3 regions of the Isoalcanivorax indicus genome follow, and region 2 is predicted to be linked to each of the others. Evidence: predicted binding sites of a transcription regulator. Region 2 holds the regulator's gene; each other region holds the start of a gene.
The links. Region 2 encodes sigma-54, which starts transcription at its own class of promoters, with help from an activator protein. Its sites were predicted from a motif close to TGGCACNNNNNTTGCTNT; they were not measured.
Positions count from the first base shown of each region.

Region 1: a site for sigma-54 is predicted at 2,810-2,827, ahead of nirB (nitrite reductase large subunit NirB). Genes of this name have one in related genera too.
Region 3: a site for sigma-54 is predicted at 6,400-6,417, ahead of glnL (nitrogen regulation protein NR(II)). Genes of this name have one in related genera too.

Region 1 is NZ_QGMP01000001.1:1,672,365-1,679,894, forward strand. Features, by position in the region: gene nirD (nitrite reductase small subunit NirD) at 1-105, opposite strand, end outside; gene nirB (nitrite reductase large subunit NirB) at 102-2,642, opposite strand; gene DKW65_RS07635 (NarK family nitrate/nitrite MFS transporter) at 3,249-4,724, shown strand; gene DKW65_RS07640 (bifunctional protein-serine/threonine kinase/phosphatase) at 4,724-6,445, shown strand; gene DKW65_RS07645 (CmpA/NrtA family ABC transporter substrate-binding protein) at 6,806-7,530, shown strand, end outside.
Region 2 is NZ_QGMP01000001.1:2,466,125-2,473,654, forward strand. Features, by position in the region: gene DKW65_RS11135 (KpsF/GutQ family sugar-phosphate isomerase) at 1-132, shown strand, start outside; gene DKW65_RS11140 (KdsC family phosphatase) at 147-680, shown strand; gene lptC (LPS export ABC transporter periplasmic protein LptC) at 677-1,231, shown strand; gene lptA (lipopolysaccharide transport periplasmic protein LptA) at 1,218-1,709, shown strand; gene lptB (LPS export ABC transporter ATP-binding protein) at 1,706-2,431, shown strand; gene DKW65_RS11160 (RNA polymerase factor sigma-54) at 2,615-4,078, shown strand; gene hpf (ribosome hibernation-promoting factor, HPF/YfiA family) at 4,148-4,447, shown strand; gene ptsN (PTS IIA-like nitrogen regulatory protein PtsN) at 4,464-4,937, shown strand; gene rapZ (RNase adapter RapZ) at 4,942-5,793, shown strand; gene DKW65_RS11180 (HPr family phosphocarrier protein) at 5,796-6,077, shown strand; gene DKW65_RS11185 (BPSS1780 family membrane protein) at 6,079-6,891, opposite strand; gene DKW65_RS11190 (BPSS1780 family membrane protein) at 7,031-7,530, opposite strand, start outside.
Region 3 is NZ_QGMP01000003.1:72,441-79,970, forward strand. Features, by position in the region: gene DKW65_RS13790 (inactive transglutaminase family protein) at 12-1,553, shown strand; gene DKW65_RS13795 (alpha-L-glutamate ligase-like protein) at 1,556-2,539, shown strand; gene DKW65_RS13800 (tRNA (5-methylaminomethyl-2-thiouridylate)-methyltransferase) at 2,621-3,757, shown strand; gene DKW65_RS13805 (sulfurtransferase TusA family protein) at 3,761-3,985, shown strand; gene glnA (glutamate--ammonia ligase) at 4,196-5,602, shown strand; gene DKW65_RS13815 (DUF4124 domain-containing protein) at 5,688-6,302, shown strand; gene glnL (nitrogen regulation protein NR(II)) at 6,427-7,530, shown strand, end outside.

The DNA of each region.
Region 1 (7,530 bases), 790 kb from region 2:
CGCCACCTGCATGCCATTCACGCGCGCGGCCACGCCGGTGCCACGCACCACATCGGCCGTCCCGCAGATGTCTTCCCAGCCCACTACATTGGCCTTGACGTTCATGCCGGCTCTCCCTTTTCCTCGGTGACACGCAACCGTTGTTTTTCTTCCGGTCGCGCAGGACGTTTCTGACCCCGTTCGCGCACATAGACGATATGTTCGTCCGGTGTGTCGTCGTTGACGAACGCGTTGAAGCGCTTCACGGCCTCGGCGTCTTCGATGGTGCGTTTCCATTCGCAAACATAGGTATCGACCACCGACTGCATCTGCGCTTCCAGCTCTCCGGCGATGCCGAGCGAGTCATTGATGATGACGTCCTGCAGGTATTCCAGGCCGCCCTCCAGGTTGTCGCGCCACACGGAGGTCCGTTGCAAGCGATCCGCCGTGCGGATATAGAACATCAGGAAACGATCGATATAGCGGATCAGGGTCTGGTCATCCAGGTCGCTGGCAAACAGCTCCGCATGGCGCGGGCGCATGCCGCCATTGCCGCACAGATACAGGTTCCAGCCTTTCTCGGTGGCGATCACGCCGACATCCTTGCTCTGCGCTTCGGCACACTCACGGGTGCAACCGGACACCGCCATCTTCAGCTTGTGCGGCGAACGCAGCCCGCGATAACGCTGTTCCACAAAGATCGCCATGGCCACGGAATCCTGTACGCCATAACGACACCAGGTATTACCGACACAGGATTTCACGGTGCGCAGTGATTTACCGTAGGCATGCCCGGATTCAAAACCGGCTTCAATCAACTCACCCCAGATCAGCGGCAGCTGCTCCACGCGCGCGCCAAACATATCGATGCGCTGACCACCGGTAATCTTGGTGTACAGGTCATACTTCTGCGCCACCTCGCCGATCACGATCAGCTTTTCCGGTGTGATTTCACCGCCAGGCACGCGCGGTACCACCGAGTAGGTGCCATCCTTCTGCAGGTTGGCGAGGAAGTTGTCATTGGTGTCCTGCAGGCCGACATGCTCCGGCTTGAGCAGGAATTCGTTCCAGCAGGAGGCCAGGATCGAGGCCACCGCCGGCTTGCAGATGTCGCAACCGCGCCCCTGTCCGAACTGGCCCAGCAGGTCGTCGAACGTGCGAATGCCATGCACCCGCACCAGGTGGTACAGCTCCTGCCGACTGTAGGCAAAATGTTCACAAATGTGGTTGTTGACCTCCACACCCTGGCGAATCAGTTCGGCATCCAGCACCTGCTTCACCAGCGCTGCGCAACCGCCACAGGTCGAGGCGGCTTTGGTTTCGCTTTTCAGCGCGCCCACCGTGGTGCAGCCGCCGCTGATGGCGCCACACAGATCGCCCTTGCTGACATTATTGCAGGAACAGATCTGCGCCGTGTCCGGCAGTGCATCCACGCCCAGCGCCGGTTTATCGGCCCCCGCAGGCAGGATCAGCGAGGCGGCCTGATCCGGCAGTTTCATATCGTTGAGGCAGTATTGCAGCAACATGCCGTAATCGGCGGTATCGCCGACCAGTACGGCACCGAGCAGCTTCTTGCCGCTTTCGTCGATCACCAGCTTCTTGTAGATACCCGCCGGGCCATCCTCGAAGACACAGCTGGTCGCACCGGGCGCCATACCGTGTGCATCACCGATGGACCCCACTTCCACGCCCAGCAGCTTGAGTTTGGTGCTCATGTCCGCGCCTTCAAAACCGCGCGCGGTATCGCCGCTCAGATGCGCGGCGCAGACACGGGCCATTTCATAACCCGGCGCCACCAGGCCATAAATGCGCCCGGACCAGAGCGCCACCTCACCAATGGCAAATATCGACGGGTCCGAGGTGCGGCAGGCATTGTCGACCACCACACCGCCCCGCTCGCCGGTTTCCAGACCGGCCTCGCGGGCCAGTGCATCGGCTGGCCGGATACCGGCAGAAAACAGCACCATGTCGGTATCCAGCGTTTCACCGTCGGCAAATTCCAGCCGGTAGCGGGACTGCTCCCCGGCCACGATCTGTTGTGTCGCCTTGCTGGTGTGCACCTTGACGCCCAGCGCTTCGATCTTGCGGCGCAGCAAACGGGCACCGCCATCGTCCAGCTGCACCGCCATCAGGCGCGGCGCAAATTCCACCACATGGGTCTCCAGACCCAGATCCTTGAGCGCCTTGGCGGCTTCCAGACCCAGCAGCCCCCCGCCGATCACCACGCCGCTTTTTGATACCGACGCGCTGTCACGAATGGCTTCCAGGTCCTCGATCGTGCGATACACCAGACAGTGCGGCTGATCGTTCCCGGGAATCGGTGGCACGAAGGGGTAAGAGCCAGTGGCCAGCACCAGCTTGTCATAAGGCACGCGCTCGCCGTTGCTGCTGACCACCACTTTGGTATCACGCTCGATCCGCTCTGCGCGCTCCCCCAGCCGCAACGTCATGCCGTGCTCATCAAAGAACGCCAGCGTGGTCAACGCCAGGTCCTCGGTGGTCGCCCCACTGAACCAGCTGCTCAACTGCACCCGGTCGTACGCCGGGCGGGGCTCTTCACAGAACACCGTGATGTTGTAGCCATGCTCGCGGGCGGCCAGCGCCTCCAGCAGGCTCTGTCCCACCATACCGTTGCCGATAACCACCAGTTCCGGTTTGCTCATGAACACACCGCTCCTTCACCTGTCCGGCCTTTCACAAGGCACAAAAAAAAGGCACCCACCGCCCGGAGGTGACCGGGCCGTGAGCGCCTTTGCTCGCAATTTCGTCGTGATCTGTTCTGCGCCCCGCGCGGCTCGCCATTGAGCCGGGCGCGGCATACACCAGGGAAAGAGCAAGAGTTATGCCAGCTTGCTGCTGCGGATCACCCGGGACCCGGCAAACGCCTTCACAGCGCAGCCCTGGCGCGCTCTGCCCGCCCACCGGAGCGCCGCTGATCGGGTACACGGCGCGGCACCTGCGTCGTCTGCCTGCTTCACGCTTGTGCACCGCGCACCACAAGAAGGCACGCCGCCACCGTGGCGCCCCCCATGCCACCGCCGGAATCCACCTTGCGGCCACGGAATATGCCGTGCACGGATATGTGGCATACATCGTGCATCGTTATGGACAGCGCGCAGCAATGGTGCCGCGCGCAACGATTCAACGGGCAACGGCGCCCACCCACCCGGCCTTTATTGCCTGCCGGGCAGGTCTGTGGCCGGTGCCCTTCCATGCAGCGTGCCCAGACGGGTGGCCCGGTCCTCGATATCCGCGAGTACGGAGACTTCATGGCTACACAGCACGCGCGACTCAATCTGCTGAAACTGTCCGAACCCCGCATCCGTCTGCTGCACCTGAGCTGGATGGCGTTCTTTGTCAGCTTTGTGGTGTGGTTCTCCCATGCCCCGCTGATGGGCGAAATCCGCGAGGTGTTCGATCTGACCAGCGATCAGGTCAAGGCCCTCCTTATTCTTAATGTGGCCCTGACGATCCCCGCGCGGGTGGTGATCGGTTCACTGGTGGATCGCTTTGGTCCCCGGCGTGTGTTCGGCGGGCTGCTGATCATCGCCGCGTTGCCCTGCTGGGCGTTTGCGCTGTCCACGACCTACGAACAGCTTGCCGTGACCCGTCTGCTGCTCGGGTTTGTCGGCGCTGGATTCGTGGTCGGTATCCGCCTGATCAGTGAATGGTTTCCGGCCCGCGAAGTGGGCCTGGCAGAAGGCGTCTACGGCGGCTGGGGCAATTTCGGTTCCGCCGCCGCCGCCATGACGTTGCCAACCCTTGCGATGCTGTTCGGCGGCGAAAACGGCTGGCGCTGGGCCATTGCCAGCACCGGGCTGTTGTCCTGCATCTACGGGGTCATCTTTCTCTGGCGCGCGCGTAATACCCCGGCCGGCGCTTCCTATTTCCGCCCCAAGAAGGCCTCGGCCCTGGAAGTCAGCAGCCGTCGCGATCTCTACTTCTATATGGCCATGTGCGTGCCCCTGTACAGTGCGCTGCTGGTCATCGTCTGGCGACTGGGCCCGGGCCAGTTGGGCCTTTACGGCCTGAACGCGCAACTCGCGCTGGTGGCCATCATCGTGAGTCTGGCCATCGTGCAGCTCTGGCAAATCTGGCGCGTGAATCACGCACGCCTGCGCGAAGGCGTGCCACAACACGACCGCTACCGCTTCCGTCAGGTCGCCATTCTTGATCTTGCCTATATGGTGACCTTCGGCTCAGAACTGGCCGTGGTCTCCATGCTGCCGTTGTTCTTCATCGACACCTTCGCACTGAGTGCGGTGTTGGCCGGGGTCCTGGCCTCAGGCTTTGCCTTCATGAACCTGGTGGCCCGTCCGGGGGGCGGCTGGCTGTCTGACCGCTTTGGCCGCAAACGCTCCCTCAGCATCCTGCTCTGCGGCCTGATGCTCGGCTATGGCCTGATGAGCCAGATCGGTAGCACCTGGCCTCTGGTGCTGGCCGTCATGGCGACCATGTGTTGCTCGTTCTTCGTGCAGGCCGGCGAAGGCGCCGTGTTTGCCACCGTGCCCCTGATCAAACGCCGTCTGACCGGACAGATCTCTGGCATGGTCGGTGCTTATGGCAATGCCGGGGCGGTGTGCTTCCTGACCGTACTGACGTTTGTTGATCCGTCGGTCTTCTTCCTGGTGATCGCCGGTTGCGCTGCCGTGACCCTGGCGGCGGTACAGTGGCTTGACGAACCCCGCGGGCATATTGCCGAAGTGGATGAGAACGGTCAGGTCCAGTTGATCGAGGTAAGCTGATGACGAGTATGCCGGACATGGCGGATACCCTGGACGTGCCACAAGGCTCACCACCCGGCACACCCCAGGGCGCCACGCAAGACGCGGCCACCAGCAGCTTGCGTGTGCGCGTGGGCCAGTGCAGCGAGTGCGGCGTAAAACCGCATAATCAGGATGCTGTGGCGGTGCGCTTGCCGGCGGGCGAACCGCTGCGCACCAAGGGTCTTGTGGCGGCGCTGGCCGACGGCCTCAGCTCCGCCGAGGCCGGTCGTGAGGCGGCGGAGGCCTGCGTGCTCGGTTTTATCAATGACTACTACGCCACCCCGTCACTCTGGAGTGTGCCGCGCTCGGCCCAGCGCGTGCTGGAAGCGCTTAACCGCTGGCTATGCCGCCGCACGCTCGCCGGTGAAGATCACCTGTGCACCCTGTCGGTGCTGATTCTTCGCTCGCGACTGGCGCACCTGTTCCAGGTGGGCGATTCACGTATCTGGCGGCTGCGCGGGCGACAGCTGGAATGCCTGACCGAGGACCATAGCCGTCAGGCCGGTGGCCGGCGCCTGCTGACCCGCGCCATGGGCGGGGACACGCGGCTGGATGTCGATTACCGGCATTGCGATCTGCAACAGGGTGACATTTTTCTGCTGACCAGCGATGGCGTCCATGATGCCCTGCCCTGGCCCGTGATCGAGGACACCCTGCTCGGCTCGGAAAACCCGCAAGTGGCGGCCGACAACCTGGTGCGTTTTGCCCTGAATAATGGCAGCCGCGACAACGTCAGCTGCCAGGTGCTCGAAGTGATCAGCCTGCCGGATGCGAGCGCGGACGACGCTCTGGCCAGCCTGCGCGAGCTGCCCCTGCCGCCCCCCCTGGCACCAGGCATGCGCATTGACAACCTGACCGTCGTGCATGAACTCTACGCCAGTGCGCGCAGTCATCTTTATCTGGTGCGCGACGGTGAAGGGCAGCTCAGCGCCCTCAAGGCGCCGTCGATCAATCTGGAAGACGAACCGGAGGCACTCACCCGCTTTGCCCTGGAGGGCTGGATCGGAGCACGTCTGCGTAGCGCACATTTGCTCCGGCCGCTGCCACCGGAGGGCCCGCAGAGTTGCCTCTATCAGCGACTCGAATACATCGACGGCGTCACCTTGCGGCAGTGGCTGCGCGAACACCCCGATGCAGCGGTGGAAGAAAAGCTCTACCTCGCCGATCAACTGCTCAATGGCCTGCGTGCCCTGCACCGCGCCGATGTCATTCATGGCGACCTGAAACCGGACAACATCATGGTCGACCGCCACGGGCTGGTGAAACTGATCGACTTCGGCAGCTGCTATTGTCGCGGCCTGGATCAGCCGCCACCACCACTGCCGCTGGGAACACGACACTACACCGCACGTCATGTCAGCGCCGGCGCTGCACCCGATGAACGCGCAGACTTGTATGCCGCCGCCGTGATTATCCACGAAATGCTTACCGGCACCCTGCCCGACCCGGACAAACCCGCCCTGCGCCTGCAGCAACACAATGCCTTTGTGCCCATGTGGCTCAACCAGGCACTGCAACGTGCCCTGCACCCGGATGCCATCCCCTATGCCGATGCCGCCGAATTCCGGGCAGCACTGCGCAGCCCGGCCCATCATCCGGCGGTCATCACTTCGCAGCAACGCAACACCTTGCGCGCCTGGCAGGCCAGCACCGTGGTCCTGCTGCTGTTGCTGCTGCTCAGCCTCGCCTTGCATGTGTGACCCTGGCATGCGGCGTCGTCCTCGCTCATTTTTCGGGCATGGTTGCACCGGGATAACGCAACTCCGGTGCCACCTGCTCTCCTGCCAGCCAGGGAACGGACCTTTCGCTCACGCGTCGTAAGCCTCACAAGTCACTGATAAATATTTACTTATCCTGCGCATACCGCTGTCTGACCCGAGCCTTCCAGTAAAGCTGGCACACTTCCTGCTTTTATCCCTGTGTGCAACAGGATCAATGCGGGTCCTGTTTGCACAGGTCAATTTGTCGGGCAATGGCGCCCACACGTATTTCGGCTTCGGCCTGGTACGCGTGGGCGTTTTTTTTGGATTTTTTTTCGGGAACGGAAAGAGGGATACGTCATGAGCAAGGTACCGGGCCAGGCACAGGACAAGGCGTCACCGCTAAGCCACAGCGGCCAGCAACGCCGGGATTTTCTCAAGCAATCGGCAGCAGCGCTCGGCGGCGCCACGCTTGCTGCCCCGCTGCTGACAGGTCGGGCGCGGGCCAGTGCCGGCACGCCTGAAACACGCACGGCCAAGTTGGGTTTTATTGCGCTGACGGATGCTGCCCCGCTTTTTGTCGCAGCGGAAAAAGGTTTCTTTGCCAAGCACGGCATGCCCGATGTCGAGGTGCTCAAACAATCGTCCTGGGGCACCACGCGGGACAATCTGGTGCTGGGGTCGCGCCGTAACGGCATTGATGGTGCGCATATCCTGACGCCCATGCCCTACCTTATTTCCACCGGCGCCATGACGGCCAACAATCAGCCGACCCCGATGTATATTGTGGCCCGACTGAACCTGGCCGGGCAGTGCATTTCTGTGGGCCGGGAGTACGCCGATCTGAAAGTCGGCGTGGACACCACGGAGTTCGCCAGCGCGCTGGCCGCCAAACGTGCCCGGGGCGATGCCGTACGCGCGGCCATGACCTTTCCGGGCGGCACCCATGACCTGTGGATTCGTTACTGGCTGGCTGCCGGTGGCATTGATCCGAACAGCGATATTTCCACCATCGTGGTCCCACCCGCACAGATGGTGGCCAACATGCGCGTCGGCAGCATGGATACCTTCTGTGTCTGCGAACC
Region 2 (7,530 bases):
GGACATCTGGCCGCCGAAGCGGTCAATATCATGGAACAGCGCAAGATCAACGGTCTGATCGTGGTCGATGCCCGGCGCCGCCCTGTGGGGGCGCTGAACATGCATGACCTGTTACGCGCCGGCGTCGTCTGAGGAGAACCACCCGCATGCATCCAGCCCCCAGCGCATCCGCTCCCCTCGGCCAGGGCAACGCGACCCTGCGCGCCCGTGCGCGGCAACTGCGCCTGATGGCCTTCGATGTGGACGGCGTCATGACCGATGGCCGCCTCTACTACGGCCCGGACGGTGAAACCTTCAAGGTGTTCTGCACGCTGGATGGCCACGGCCTCAAGCAACTGGCCGCCGCGGGCGTGACCCTGGCGATCATTACCGGGCGCCAATCCGCCATGGTGGCGCGCCGCGCCGCCGACCTCGGCATCCAGCACGTCATCCAGGGGCGTGAAGACAAGGGCGTGGCGCTGGCCGCGCTGGCCGGGGAGCTGGGTTTCGAAGCCAGTCAGGTCGGCTATGCCGGTGACGATGAGCCGGATGTGCCAGCGCTGGTCTGGGCGCAACTGGGCTTTTCCGTGCCCAACGGCCACCCCTGCGCCCGAACCGCCGCCGATCTGGTCACCGAATGTCGCGGCGGCGAAGGCGCGGTGCGTGAAATCTGTGATTTCATCCTGGGGGCACGATCGTGATCCGCAATCAGGGCGTCCTCAGCGCCATCGGCGTCACCGTCATGGCGGCCGTGAGCCTGCTGGCGCTGCACGAGTGGCGGGACCGGCCGACCGTTGTCGAGGATGCGCGCGAGCTGCCGCCCGCCCTGATCGTGGAGCGTGTCTCGGCCCGTACCTTTACCGAAAGCGGCGACCTGCAGTACGACCTGCGAGCCGAACGCATTACGGAAATGGATACGCGGGGCGAAACACTGGTGGAGCAGCCACGGCTGGCGCTGCATGATCCGGCGCTGGCCTGGGAGCTGACCGCCGATCGCGGCGAAGTCCGTGACCGGGGCCGCCATGTGACCCTGCGCGGTGCCGTGGAGGCACGCGATCACGGCCCCGATGGCCTGCTGGTGCAGAGCGAAGAGCTGGTTTACGAATCCGCCCTTGAGCGCCTGACCAGTCCCGGTACCGTGGAGATTACCCACCCCGGCGGCCGCACCCGTGCGGGCGCCATGGAAGCCAACAGCGCCGACGGCGAAGTGCAACTGCTGCAACAGGTGGAAAGCCGCTATGACCCGACCTGATTTCCCCATCGCACGCGCGGCCCTGATCGGGCTGCTCGCGCTGCTGGCGTTGCCCGCCGCCGCCCAGGAAGCCGTGATCAGCGCCGACCGCGCCGTATTCCGTCAGGAAACCGGCATCGGGGTCTATGAGGGCAACGCCGAAATGATGCAGGGCGAACGGCGCCTGAACGCCGAGCGCATCGAACTGACCATGAAAGATGGCGAGCTGACCCGCGTTGTGGCCACGGGGGCCCCCGTACGCTTGCGCGAAGGCGCAGACATCCATGCCCGGGCCAGCCGACTGGTCTATGATGTGGCCGCCCAGACCATCACCCTCAGCGGTGATGCACATATCGAAAACCGGGGCCGCCGCTTTCAGGGCGCCCGGGTGGTCTACAACCTCTCGACCCGGGATATCGAGGCCAGCGGCGACGGTGCAGAGCAGCGCGTGCGGCTGGTGATTCCGGCGGAAGACAGCAACAGGGAAACACAGCCGTGAGCCTGCTTAGCGCGCACAATCTGGCCAAGAGCTACAAAGGCCGTCGAGTGATCGAGGATGTCTCGCTTCAGGTGGAAGCCGGTCAAGTGGTGGGGCTGCTCGGCCCCAACGGCGCGGGCAAGACCACCTGCTTTTACATGATTGTCGGGCTGGTACCGCCGGATGCCGGCTATATCAGCATCAACGGCGACAACATCACGGCCCTGCCGATGCACGGCCGCGCCCGCCGTGGCATCGGCTACCTGCCGCAGGAAGCCAGCATCTTCCGGCGCCTGAGTGTCGCCGACAACATCATGGCGATCCTGGAAACCCGCAACGACCTGAACAAGGCCGAACGCCAGGAACGACTGGAGCAGCTGCTGCAGGAATTCAGCATCACGCATATTCGCGACAGCCTCGGCATGAGCCTGTCCGGGGGCGAGCGGCGCCGGGCCGAGATTGCCCGTGGTCTGGCGACGGACCCGGCCTTCATCCTGCTGGACGAGCCTTTTGCCGGGGTAGACCCGATCTCGGTGAACGAGATCAAGGGCATCATCACCCACCTGCGCGACCGGGGTATCGGCGTGCTGATCACCGACCACAATGTGCGCGAGACCCTCACCATCTGCGATACCGCGTATATCGTCAGCGGCGGCCACATCATTGCTGCCGGTAACGCGGACACCATCCTTGCCAACCAGCAGGTGCGGGATGTCTATCTGGGCGCCGATTTCCGCCTGTGACACACCCGACTGGCGCAAAAAGTGCGCCATAACAGTGCATGAAGCGCCGACCTAGCCCATTCGCCGTATGAATTCAAGAATGGGCACGAAAATTGCTGGTTGCTATCCTTGGACCCTGTTGACGTGAAGATCAGTTAACCGCCCTGCCGGTTATTGCGACACGTTCGGGGGACACACCATCAGATGAAACCAGGTCTGCAGATACAGATCGGTCAGCACCTGACCATGACACCACAACTGCAGCAGGCCATCCGCCTGCTGCAGTTGTCGACGCTCGACCTGCGCCTGGAGATCCAGGAAGCCATCGAAGCCAACCCCTTGCTGGAGCTGGACGAAGAGGACTACGCCAGCGACAGCCTGAGCGATACGGCGGGCGAGGAACCCCTGGAACCCGGTGAAGTGACGGGCAACGATGACGCCGTGGTGGACGACTACGACAGCGGCGTCGATACCGACTGGGAGGACCCCTTCACCGAGGCCCCGAGCGCGGGCGCCCCCGAGGACGACCTGGAAGCCTGGGAGCAGCGTACCGCCGCCAGCGCCAGCCTCGACGAACACCTGCTGTGGCAACTCAACCTGACGCCCATGGGCGACGCCGACCGCGTCATCGCCTACGCGATCATTGAAAGCCTTGATGATCGCGGCTACCTGACCTGCTCCCTCACGGATATCGCTGAAGCCGCGCGGCGCAGCCTGCCCTCAGGCATCGAGACGCCGTGGCCGGAAGAGGACGAGGTCCTGGCCGTGCTGCATCGCCTGCAGCACTTCGACCCTCCTGGCGTGGCCGCCCGCGACCTGGCCGAGTGCCTGGCCATCCAGCTGCGCCTGCTGCCTGACGAGACCCCCTGGCGTGACGCCGCCCTGCGCCTGACCCAGCACCTGCCGCTGCTGGAGAGCCGCGACTACGCCCAGCTGCGCCGTCTGGTGGCGGTCACCGAGACTGAACTGGTGGAGGTGATCCGTCTGCTGCGCAGCCTCAACCCGCACCCCGGCGACAGCATCGTGGAACAGGCCGAGACCTATACCGTGCCGGACGTGATCGTGCGGCGGCAGGGGCGGCGCTGGCGTGTCGAGCTGAACGGCGATGCCCTGCCCAAGGTACGGCTGAACGCGGGTTACGCCGCCATGGCGGGCAGCAAGCAGTTGCGTGACGATGACAACAGCTACCTGCGCAATCAGCTGCAGGAGGCTCGCTGGTTCCTGAAGAGCCTGCAAAGCCGCAATGAGACGCTGCTCAAGGTCGCCACCCGCATCGTCGAGGTCCAGCAGGACTTCTTCGAGTACGGCGAGGAGGCCATGAAACCGCTGGTCCTGGCGGATATCGCCAGCGCCGTGGAGATGCACGAGTCCACCATTTCCCGGGTCACCAGCCAGAAATTCATGTTCACGCCCCGGGGCATGTTCGAGCTGAAATTTTTCTTCTCAAGTCATGTGGGCACCGAAGGCGGAGGTGAATGTTCAAGCACCGCCATTCGTGCCATCATAAAGAAGCTGATCGCCGCCGAGAGCCCGAAAAAACCATTGAGCGACAGCCGGCTGGCCAGCCTGCTCAATGAACAGGGCATTCAGGTGGCGCGACGCACTGTCGCCAAGTACAGAGAGGCGATGCGTATACCGGCATCCAGCGAGCGCAAGCGGCTGGTCTGACCCACGCAGGGCCCGGCTGGCACCGATCGCGGGATAGGCGGTCAACTGAAGCAGGTACAGGAGTCAGCCATGCAGATCAACATCAGCGGTCACCACCTGGATATCACCGATGCCCTGCGCGAGTACATCAATGAGAAATTCACCCGGCTTGAACGGCATTTTGATCACATTACGAGTGTTCAGGTGATCCTGTCGCCGGAACCGAAGACGCACAAGGCGGAATCCACCATTCGGGTGGCCGGCGGTGAGGTCTTCGCCACTGCCGAGGCTGGCGACATGTACGCTGCCATCGACATGCTGACTGACAAGCTCGACCGACAGATCCTCAAGCACAAGGAAAAGTCGGTCAATCGTAACCACGGACACTGAGATCTGAGTACCCATCATGCGCGTACGGGAACTGCTGACACCGGAGCGAACCCACTACCACCTGCAGGGCGTGAGCAAGAAGCGTCTGCTCGACCAGGTGGCGGAACTGGCCACACGGGATAGTCCCGGTTTGAGCGAACAGGAAGTCTTTGACGCCCTGATTGCGCGTGAACGCCTGGGCAGTACCGGCATCGGGGAAGGCATCGCCATTCCCCATTGCCGGCTGGCCTCATGCAGCAAACCCCTCGGCCTGCTGGTCAGCCTGGCCGAGGCCATTGATTTCGACGCGGTGGACAGCCGCCCGGTGGACCTGGTGTTCGTACTGCTGGTCCCCGAAGACAACCCGGAACAACATCTGAAAACCCTCAGCCACCTGGCAGCGCTGTTCAACGAGCCCGCATTCCGCGATGGCCTGCGCCAGGCTACCTCGGCAGCGCACCTGTTCAGCACGGCCGTCGATTCTGAAGCGGAACTGCGACTGGCGTCCTGACCCGATGAAACTGGTAATCCTCAGCGGCCGCTCAGGCTCCGGCAAGACCACCGCCCTGCAAGCTCTGGAAGATCTGGGCTTTTACTGTGTGGACAACCTGCCTCTTGGCCTGCTCTCTACCCTGGCGACCCAGCTGCGCGAAGAGAGCAGCGAGATTGAACGCATTGCTGTGGGCATCGATGCGCGCAACCTGCGCAGCCAGCTGCCGCGCTTCTCCGAACTGCTGCGCGCGGTGCGCGAACAGGGCCTGACCTGCGAAGTCATTTATCTGGATGCCGACCACGACACCCTGTTGAAACGCTTCAGCGCCACCCGCCGCCGCCACCCGCTGAGCGACCAGGACATGTCGCTCTCGGAAGCCATCGCCCACGAAGGCGAGTTACTGGCCAGCATCCAGACCAGCGCAGACCTGCTGGTGGACACCAGCAAGATGGACCCACACACCCTGCGCAACATGATTCGCGATCGTGTGGCCCAGCGCAGCGGTCGCCTGTCGCTGCTGGTGGAGTCCTTCGGCTTCAAGAATGGCGTGCCACCGGATGCCGACCTGGTCTTCGACGTGCGCATGCTGCCCAACCCGCACTGGGATGCCACCCTGCGCCCCTTTAACGGCCGCCAGAAACCGATCCAGGATTTTCTCGGCAGCCAGAGCGACACCCCTGAACTGCTGCACGATATCGAACAGCTGCTACTGCGCTGGCTGCCGCGCTATGAAGCGAACGATCGCACCTACATGACGGTGGCCATCGGCTGCACCGGCGGCCGCCACCGCTCTGTGTACATGGTGGAGCAGTTGGCAGAGCGTCTCTGCAAGGCTGGCTGGGATGCCCAGATCCGGCATCTGGAACTGGAATAAGCATGCCCGACACTGTGCTGGAAGCAGAACTGCCCGTTATCAATCGCCTGGGACTGCATGCCCGCGCTGCCGCCAAAGTGGTCAGCGTGGCCTGCCGTCACGAGGTCAGCATCCTGCTGCGCTGCAATGGTCGCGAGGTCGAAGCCCGTAACATGATGGGCGTGCTGACGCTGGCCGCCGCCAAGGGCAGCAAGGTGGGAGTACGCGTGGAAGGCGAACAGGCGAGAGAAGCCCTCGACGAACTCACCGACCTGTTTGCCCGGCGGTTCGACGAGGGCGAGTGACTTACAGCGTATCGGTATAGATATCCCGGAACGAGCTGTAGTAGCTCACCGCCAGCACCGGCAACAGCACCAGCAGCCCCAGGCCCAGCGGAATCACCGCCAGAATCATCAGAATGATCATGACGATGCTGTACCAGAACATCGGCAGGATGTTCTTCAGGCAGCCCATCAGGCTTTCCTTGAGCGACTCGCCGATACCGCGATTGCCGAAGAACACCAGCGCCGGTGAAAACCAGTACATCGCCATGACCGGCAACATCACTGCCATGAACAGCAGCACAAGCAGGGCGAGCCGCAACATCATGTCATCGGCGAAGGCCGGTGCACCCCCCTCTTCCATCGCTTCCAGCATGGCAAAGGATGCCACCAGGGCATCTGCCATCAGCAGATAGGCCAGCAGACCCACGATCAGCGCCGCACCCAGGATCAGCCCCATGTAAGCCAGCCCCAGCATGACCAGCTGCGGAAACTTGTTCTGGAACCCGGCAAAGATATCGCTGATCGAGGGACTCTGCCCCTCATCCGCTTTCCAGGCCAGCACCAGCAGACCCACGCTGAATACAGGCGTCAGTATCATGGACGCCAGAAAGCCCACCAGCGGCACCCACTGAATGGCCATGGAGATCAGCCACAGCAGCAGCAGACCAAAAAAGATCTGCACCCAGGCACTCTTGAACACACGCCAGCCATCGGCAATCCAGCGCCAGCCCGCGCCAATATCACGCCCCCGAGGCGGGTTGACGGCCATCTCGGACGCCTCACGCAACGGCATCACATCGGCCTGCGGTTGTTGATACGGATTTTCCCCTTGCATCACTGTTCCCTCATTGAATTGAAAATCAGTCCTGTGCAATCTTCATTGGCGACCTTGAAGTCGCCACAATGAAATTGCTCCGTCGACACCCCTCTCCCTCCCTGACTGCTGAAAAAATGAACTTCAGCCACGCCAGGGATCAGAGGGTATCAGTATAGATGTCCCGGAACGAACTGTAATGACTCATCAAGAACACGAGAATCATCACAATCAAGAAAAAAATCAAAACCGCAACACCGAAAACCCCAAGGTAAACCATCAAGAACGTCATACCGCCGACCACCAGAAGCGACACTATAAAGGCGACACAGCCGTACCAGATAAAAGGAACAATATTCTTGTAGAACCCCGATATGCTTTCAGTGATGGCATCCGGGATACTCTTTCCTCCCAGAAAAACCAAACCCGTTGAAAACCAGAAGAAAGAGAAATAAGCGAGAAAAACCAGAGTCGTAATTACATAGTATCCCGCCATGCCGGAGAGATCACCCGACTCATCCAGCCCTCCCGCCGACGTCCCGAAGAACCCCAGCACCTCATATATTTGCGGGGTCGTTGCAGGGAAAACAAGATAGTTCAACACCCAGCCAACTGCCGTCAAACCCAGAAGGGCGGCCATCATCACCACACCCATCAGGA
Region 3 (7,530 bases), on a different contig from region 2:
GGGGGCTCTGAATGCGTGGTGTAAAGCTGCATGCCCTTATTCTGGCGCTGGTGCTGATTGCTACAGGGCTTGGCGCTACGGCCTATCAGATCATGGTCCTCAACATTCCGGTGAGCGAGAGCGAGACCGATCCGGTCTGGGTAATCGATGCGCGTCTGAGCTTCCGTGCGTCCGGCAACACGCCGGTCAAGGCGCAGCTTTTTGTGCCCCCGCCGAGTGACCGGTATCTGGTGCTCAACGAGAGCTTTATCTCGCAGAACTACGGTTTCAATGTCAGTCGTGTCGAGGCCAATCGCCTGGTGACCTGGTCATCTCGCCGCGCCCAGGGTGAGCAGACACTTTACTACCGCAAGACCCTGTCACAGCGGTTCGGTGAGTCGCGGCTGGTGGAAGCCGGGCCGCAGTTCCGGCCGCGGCCGCCGCTGGAAGGGCCGGAGCGCATTGCCGCCGAGGCGCTGCTGGCGCCGATCCGGCAGCATTCGGCTGATGTGGAAACCTTCATCAGCGAAACGGTGCGCCGCGTCAACAATCTCAACGACGACAATGTGCGTCTGCTGCTGGGCAATGATGACAGCATCAGCAACCGTACGCGCGTGGTGGAAAAGCTGCTGGCGGTGGCGCATATCCCGGTGCAGCAGCTGCACACGGTGCGTTTGACAGCCAGCCAGAACCAGACCCCGGAGCAGTGGCTGCGCAGCTACACGGGTGAGCGCTGGATCTACTTCAATCCGGTCACCGGTGATCGGGGGCTACCCGATGATCGCATCATCTGGTGGATCGGCGCGGTGCCCGTGGCGGATGTCGAAGGCGGGCAGCGCCCCCGGGTCACGTTCAGCGTGACCAGCACGGAAATCAGTGCGATTCAGCTGGCGCAAACCTCCGAGCCGGCGCGCCGCAGCACCTTGCTCACGTTTTCCCTGTATGACCTGCCGGTAGCCACACAGGAGGTCTACCGGATCATGATCATGATCCCGCTGGGCGTCTTGCTGATCCTGTTGCTGCGCAATCTGGTGGGCATGCATACCCTGGGCACCTTTACGCCCGTGCTGGTGGCGCTGGCTTTCCGCGAGACCGAGATCTTCTGGGGCATCTTCCTGTTTACGGTGATCACGGCGATCGGGCTTTCCCTGCGCTCCTATCTTGAGCATCTGCGACTGCAGTTGCTGTCACGTCTGTCGGTGGTGCTGACCTTCGTGGTGATCCTGATGGCATTCATTGCCTTGCTGGGACACAAGCTGGGCATCGAGCGAGGGCTGTCTGTCGCGCTGTTCCCGATGGTGATCCTGACCATGGTCATCGAGCGGTTGTCGATTCTCTGGGAGGAGCGTGGTGCCAGCCATGCGATGAAGGCGGCCATCGGCACGCTGGTGGCGGCGAGTCTGGGGCATCTGCTCATGTCGCAACCGCATCTGGTGTACTTCTGCTTCACCTTCCCGGGCATCCTGCTGGTCTTTACCGGCATCATGCTGCTGATGGGCCATTACCGTGGTTACCGGCTGACCGAGCTGGTGCGCTTCCGCGCCCTGGCGGGCCCCGATAAAGGGAGGCCCTGACCATGCTGGGTCGTTGGCTGGCGCTGCGTCGGCGCGGGGTGATGGGCATCAACCAGCGCAATGGCGATTATGTGTTGCGCTACAACCGCCGCCATCTGTATCCGCTGGTCGATGACAAGCTGCTGACCAAGGAGCGGGCCATCACGGCGGGCATTCAGGTGCCCGAGCTGTACGCGTCGGTGGCCAGTGAGCAGGGGATCGAGCGCTTCATGCGGGGTCTGGACGACTACACCGATTTTGTCATCAAGCCGGCCCAGGGGGCGGGCGGTGATGGCATTCTTGTGGTCACGGACCGATTCGAGGGGATGTATCGCACGGCCGGTGGGCGGCTGCTCACGGAAGACGATATCCAGCATCACCTGTCGAACATCCTCTCCGGCATGTATTCGCTGGGCGGGCATCGTGACCGGGCCATGGTCGAGTACCGGGTCATCCCGGACAGCGTGTTCGGGGCGATCAGTTACGAGGGCGTGCCGGATATCCGTATTATCGTGCTCTGCGGTTATCCGGTGATGGCCATGCTGCGCCTGCCTACCCGGCAGTCCGGCGGCAAGGCCAATCTGCACCAGGGTGCGATCGGCGTGGGCGTCGATCTGGCGACGGGCATCACCCTGGAGGGCACCTGGCACAACCGGGTGATCCAGCGGCACCCCGATACGGCCAATCTGGTGGCGGGCGTGCAGTTGCCTGACTGGACCGGTTTCCTGGAAATCGCAGCCGGTTGCTACGAGCTCACCGGGCTGGGCTATCTGGGCGTGGATCTGGTGCTGGACAAGGATCGCGGGCCCCTGATGCTGGAGCTGAATGCGCGCCCGGGGTTGAATATCCAGATCGCCAATGCCAGCGGCCTGGCCGCGCGCTGTGCAGTGGTCGAGGCGCGCATGGCGGCGCGGGCGCGTGCCGGTGAGCCCGAGGAAATCGCCCCGGCGCGGATCAGCTTCTGCCAGGACCAGTTCACCACCAGCACTATACCGGCGCAGGCCTGACCCGCAGCGGCCGGGCTGTTATACTCCTTCACCCCTTGTTCACCTGCTTCCCGGCGCGTCGGCTATGCGGCGCGCCGCTTGATGTTTATGACACAGACCATGACCACCGCCGCCACCACGCCGCCGTCTGCCGCTGACCGTCCACGCCGGGCGCTGGCGCTGGTGTCGGGCGGGCTCGATTCGATGCTGGCTGTGCGCGTTATCCAGGCCCAGGGTATCGAGGTGGAGGGGGTCAACTTCTTCACCGGCTTCTGCGTTGAGGGGCATACCCACGCGATCCGCGAGCGAGACCGCAAGAAGCCCAAGCGCAACAATGCCCTGTGGGTGGCAGAGCAACTGGGCATCAAGTTGCACATCATCGATATCTCGCAGGAATACAAGGATGTGGTGCTGCACCCGCGTTATGGCTACGGCGCGCACATGAATCCCTGCCTGGACTGCAAGATCTTCATGGTCAATCAGGCCACCCTGATGCTGGACAAGGCCCGTGACCTGGCCGATGCGCGCGCCAGCGACGGCGACGGGTTCGATTTCATCATCACCGGCGAGGTGGTGGGTCAGCGGCCCAAGTCGCAGCGCAAGTGGACCATGCCGGTGATTGCGCGCGAGTCCGGCGCCGAGGACCGGTTGCTCAGGCCGCTGTCGGCCAGGAACCTGGACGAAACCCTGCCCGAGCGGGAAGGTTGGGTGGATCGCAGCAAACTGTATGGCTTCAGTGGGCGCAACCGGACACCGCAGATCGAGCTGGCCCGCGACTTCGGGCTGGAGGAGTTCGCCCAGCCCGCCGGGGGCTGCTGCTTCCTGACGGATGAATCCTATGCGAAGAAGCTGGGCGATCTGTGGCGCGCGCGCGGAGAGCGTGATTACGAGCTGGACGACATCATGCTGCTCAAGGTGGGCCGCCATCTGCGCCCGCGCCCGCACTTCAAGTTGATCATCAGTCGCGAGGAAGGCGAAAGCCAGTTCCTGCGCGGCTACCGGCATGTCTTTGACAGCCTTGAGACCTCCAGTCATGGGGGGCCGCTGACCCTGGTGGACGGTCACTTCGCGGACCAGGCCGAGGCCGAGTTCGCGGCCGCGCTGGTGGCGCGCTTCTCTCAGGGGCGGGAGGCCGATCGGGTCACCGTGACCTGGCGTCAGCGTGATGGCGTGACCCGTGATCTGCAGGTGCCTCCCATGGCGGCCGATGACGTGCCGCGCGACTGGTATCTGGGGTGAATCATGGAACAGCTTGATGCTCGCCGACTGCTGTGTCCGTTGCCGGTGATCCGTACCCAGGACCGGGTGAAGACGCTGGCGGACGGTGAATGTCTTGAGGTGCTTGCCACAGACCCCGGTGTGCTGAATGATGTGCCGGCATGGTGCCGGATCAATGGGCACACGGTGCTGGAAACCGGGGAGCGCGAAGGGGTTATCTTTGTGCGGCTCCGGGTGGCCAGACCCTGACTTGCACCACAATTGCGCACTCCTGCGTCATTGTGCACTATAATGGTGCATTCTCTGCCGCAGGCCGTCGCAGGAGCCTAGCATTCGTGCTGCTCCGCCATGTCTCAGAATGTGGCACGCATTTTGCTCCACAAACGGGCAAGACCCGGTTCGGTGCAACCCCCGGGCCGGACAAACCCATTTCTTGCTGCTCCAGGAGGACGCTTCATCATGTCTGCAAAGACTTTAAAACTGATCAAAGAGAACGACGTAAAGTGGGTCGATATGCGCTTTACCGACAGCCGTGGTAAAGAGCAGCACGTGTCCATCCCGGCCAGCGAAATCGACGACGACTTCTTCACCGACGGCAAGATGTTCGACGGCTCCTCCATTGCCGGCTGGAAAGGCATCAATGAGTCCGACATGATCCTGCAGCCGGATGACGACACTGCGGTGATCGACCCGTTCACTGATGTGTCCACGCTGAACCTGCGTTGCAACATCGTTGAGCCCACCACCATGCAGGGCTACGAGCGCGACCCGCGTTCCATCGCCATGCGTGCTGAGGAATACCTCAAGTCCACCGGGATTGCGGATTCCGCCCTGTTCGGGCCGGAGCCGGAATTCTTCGTGTTCGATTCCGTAAAATGGAAGTCCGACATGCAGGGCGCCATGTACGAAATCTACTCCGAAGAAGCGGCCTGGGTGTCGGCTGACGACTTCGAGCGCAACAACATCGGTCACCGTCCCGGCGTGAAGGGCGGCTACTTCCCGGTGCCGCCGGTAGACAGCCTGCACGACCTGCGTGCGGCCATGTGTGCGGCCATGGAGCAGATGGGTCTGGTTATCGAAGTGCACCACCACGAAGTGGGCACAGCAGGCCAGTGCGAAATCGGCGTGGGTGCCAACACCCTGACCAAGAAGGCGGACGAAGTACAGATCCTGAAGTACTGCATCCACAACGTGGCCCATGCCTACGGCAAGACCGCGACCTTCATGCCGAAGCCGCTGATCGGTGACAACGGTTCCGGTATGCACGTGCACCAGTCCCTGAGCAAGGACGGCAAGAACCTGTTTGCCGGTGACCTCTACGGTGGCCTGTCTGAAACCGCGCTGTTCTACATCGGCGGTATCATCAAGCACGCGCGTGCGCTGAACGCCCTGACCAATGCGTCCACCAACTCGTACAAGCGTCTGGTGCCGGGCTTCGAAGCACCGGTCATGCTGGCCTACTCGGCCCGTAACCGTTCGGCATCGATCCGGATTCCATGGGTCAGCAGCCCGAAAGCGCGTCGTATCGAGACCCGCTTCCCGGACCCGTCTGCCAACCCGTACCTGTGCTTCGCCTCCCTGCTGATGGCAGGCCTGGATGGCATCAAGAACAAGATCCACCCTGGCGATGCCATGGACAAGGATCTGTACGACCTGCCGGCAGAAGAAGCGAAGGAAATCCCGACCGTGGCGCACACGCTGACCATGGCCCTGGATGCCCTCGAAGCCGATCACGACTTCCTGCTGCAGGGTGGCGTGTTCACCAAGGACGCGCTGGATGGCTACATCTCCCTGAAGCGTGCTGAAGTAGAGCGCCTGAACATGACCCCGCATCCGGTCGAGTTCGATCTGTACTACTCGGTGTAACCGGGTTGGTATAGCCAGCGCTACAGGAAAGCCCCCCTCGCGGGGGCTTTTTTGTGCCGTATGATGAGGGTCGGAGGTGATGCAGATGAAACAGCGAGCGGGCATTTTCTGGCTGATCGGGCTGCTCGTTGGCCTGTTGGCTGGCATGCCGGTGCAGGCCGAAGAGGCATCGGACGAGGACCCTGGCGACCGGATCTATCGCTCCCGGGGCGCTGATGGCGCGCCCGTGTTCAGTGATCGCCCGCCGCAGGACGGGCGTCCGGTGGAGCAGCGTCGTACCCCGCGCGCGACCAATGTGGTGCCGGCACCGTCGTCGCCGCGCCCGCCGCCAGCGGGCGCCTCCCCGCCGTCCACTCCCCGGGCTGATGAGACGGAGCGACTGGACTACTACCAGCGCCTGGCCATCACCTCCCCCGAGCATGAGGCCACATTACGCCATCCGGTCGAGCCCGTGCCGGTGACCTACGAACTGGAGCCGGGACTCTTGCCCGGCCATCAGGTGCGCTTGCTGCGTAACGGCGAGCCAGAAGCGCAGATGGCGCTGGACTGGCCGCACCGGGGCGCGCATGAACTGGTGGTGGAGGTGCGTGACGCCGAGGGCAAGGTGTTGAAGCGCTCGGCCCCGGTCACTGTTTTCGTGCATCGCCCCAGTGCCCTGCTGCGTCCGGGCGCGTCCCGGGGTGGCAATGACACAGAGTGAGGCGCGAGCGCACCATAATGGTGCACAATAGGTCCAGTCCTTGCCCTTCCGATGTCCGGAAGTGGGTGAAAACCGCGTGATCACGCCCATCGTTTGATGGCCTGAAACTTGCTTTGGCCCTGTTATGGCAAAAACCAGACATGCAGAGACTTCCGTGCACAAGCGGCTGCTCGATCACCTGACCACGGCGGTCGTCATGCTGGATGAGCGGCTGATTATCCGCTACCTGAACCCGGCGGCGGAAATCCTGCTCTTTGCCAGTGCGCATCGGTCGGTGGGGCAGCCCCTGCCAGAGTGTTTTTTTGAGGACCCGGATGCCAGCGCTGCACTGCATCGGTGCATCGGGGAAGGTCATCCCTTCACGCGCCGGGAGGCGCGGATGATGATCTCGCCGGGTCAGGAGATCACCGTGGACTATTCGGTCGTTCAACTCAGTGAGCCCGGTCAGCCAGCCAGTCTGCTGCTGGAGCTGCAACCGCTGGACCGGATGCTGCGTATTGGCCGTGAAGAGGCGCTGCTGCATGCCCATCAGGCCACGCGGGCGCTGGTGCGCGGCGTCGCCCATGAGCTCAAGAATCCGCTGGGGGGCATCCGCGGAGCAGCCCAGTTGCTGGAACGGGCCCTGCCGGACCCGGAGCTGGCGGAGTACACCCGCGTGATCATTGATGAGGCAGACCGGTTGCGGTCACTGGCGGATCGCATGCTCGGGCCGCGCCGCCTGCCGAATTTCCGCCTGCTGAATATCCATGAATGTCTGGAGCATGTGCGCCAGCTGGTGCTGGCGGAGCATCCTGAGGGGGTTCGGGTGCGCCGGGATTACGACACCAGTTTGCCGGAAATCCCGGCAGACCGGGACCAGCTGGTGCAGGTGATTCTGAATCTGGCGCGTAATGCCGTGCAGGCGTTGACCGAGTCGGGCACGCCCGGGGCGCAGGTGATTTTTCGAACGAGAGTGATCCGCCAGTACACGATTGGTGCGGTGCGGCACCGGATGGTGCTGCGTGTGGATATCGAAGACAACGGCCCGGGGATTGCCGAGGAACTGCGGGAAACCCTGTTCTACCCCATGGTCAGTGGCCGGGCCAATGGATCAGGGCTGGGGTTGTCGATTGCCCAGTCCATCATCAGCCAGCACAGCGGCCTGATTGAATGCGAGAGCACTGCAGGCAAGACAGTGTTCAGCCTGTTACTTCCCATGGAAGCACAACCGGACACACACCAGAACCTG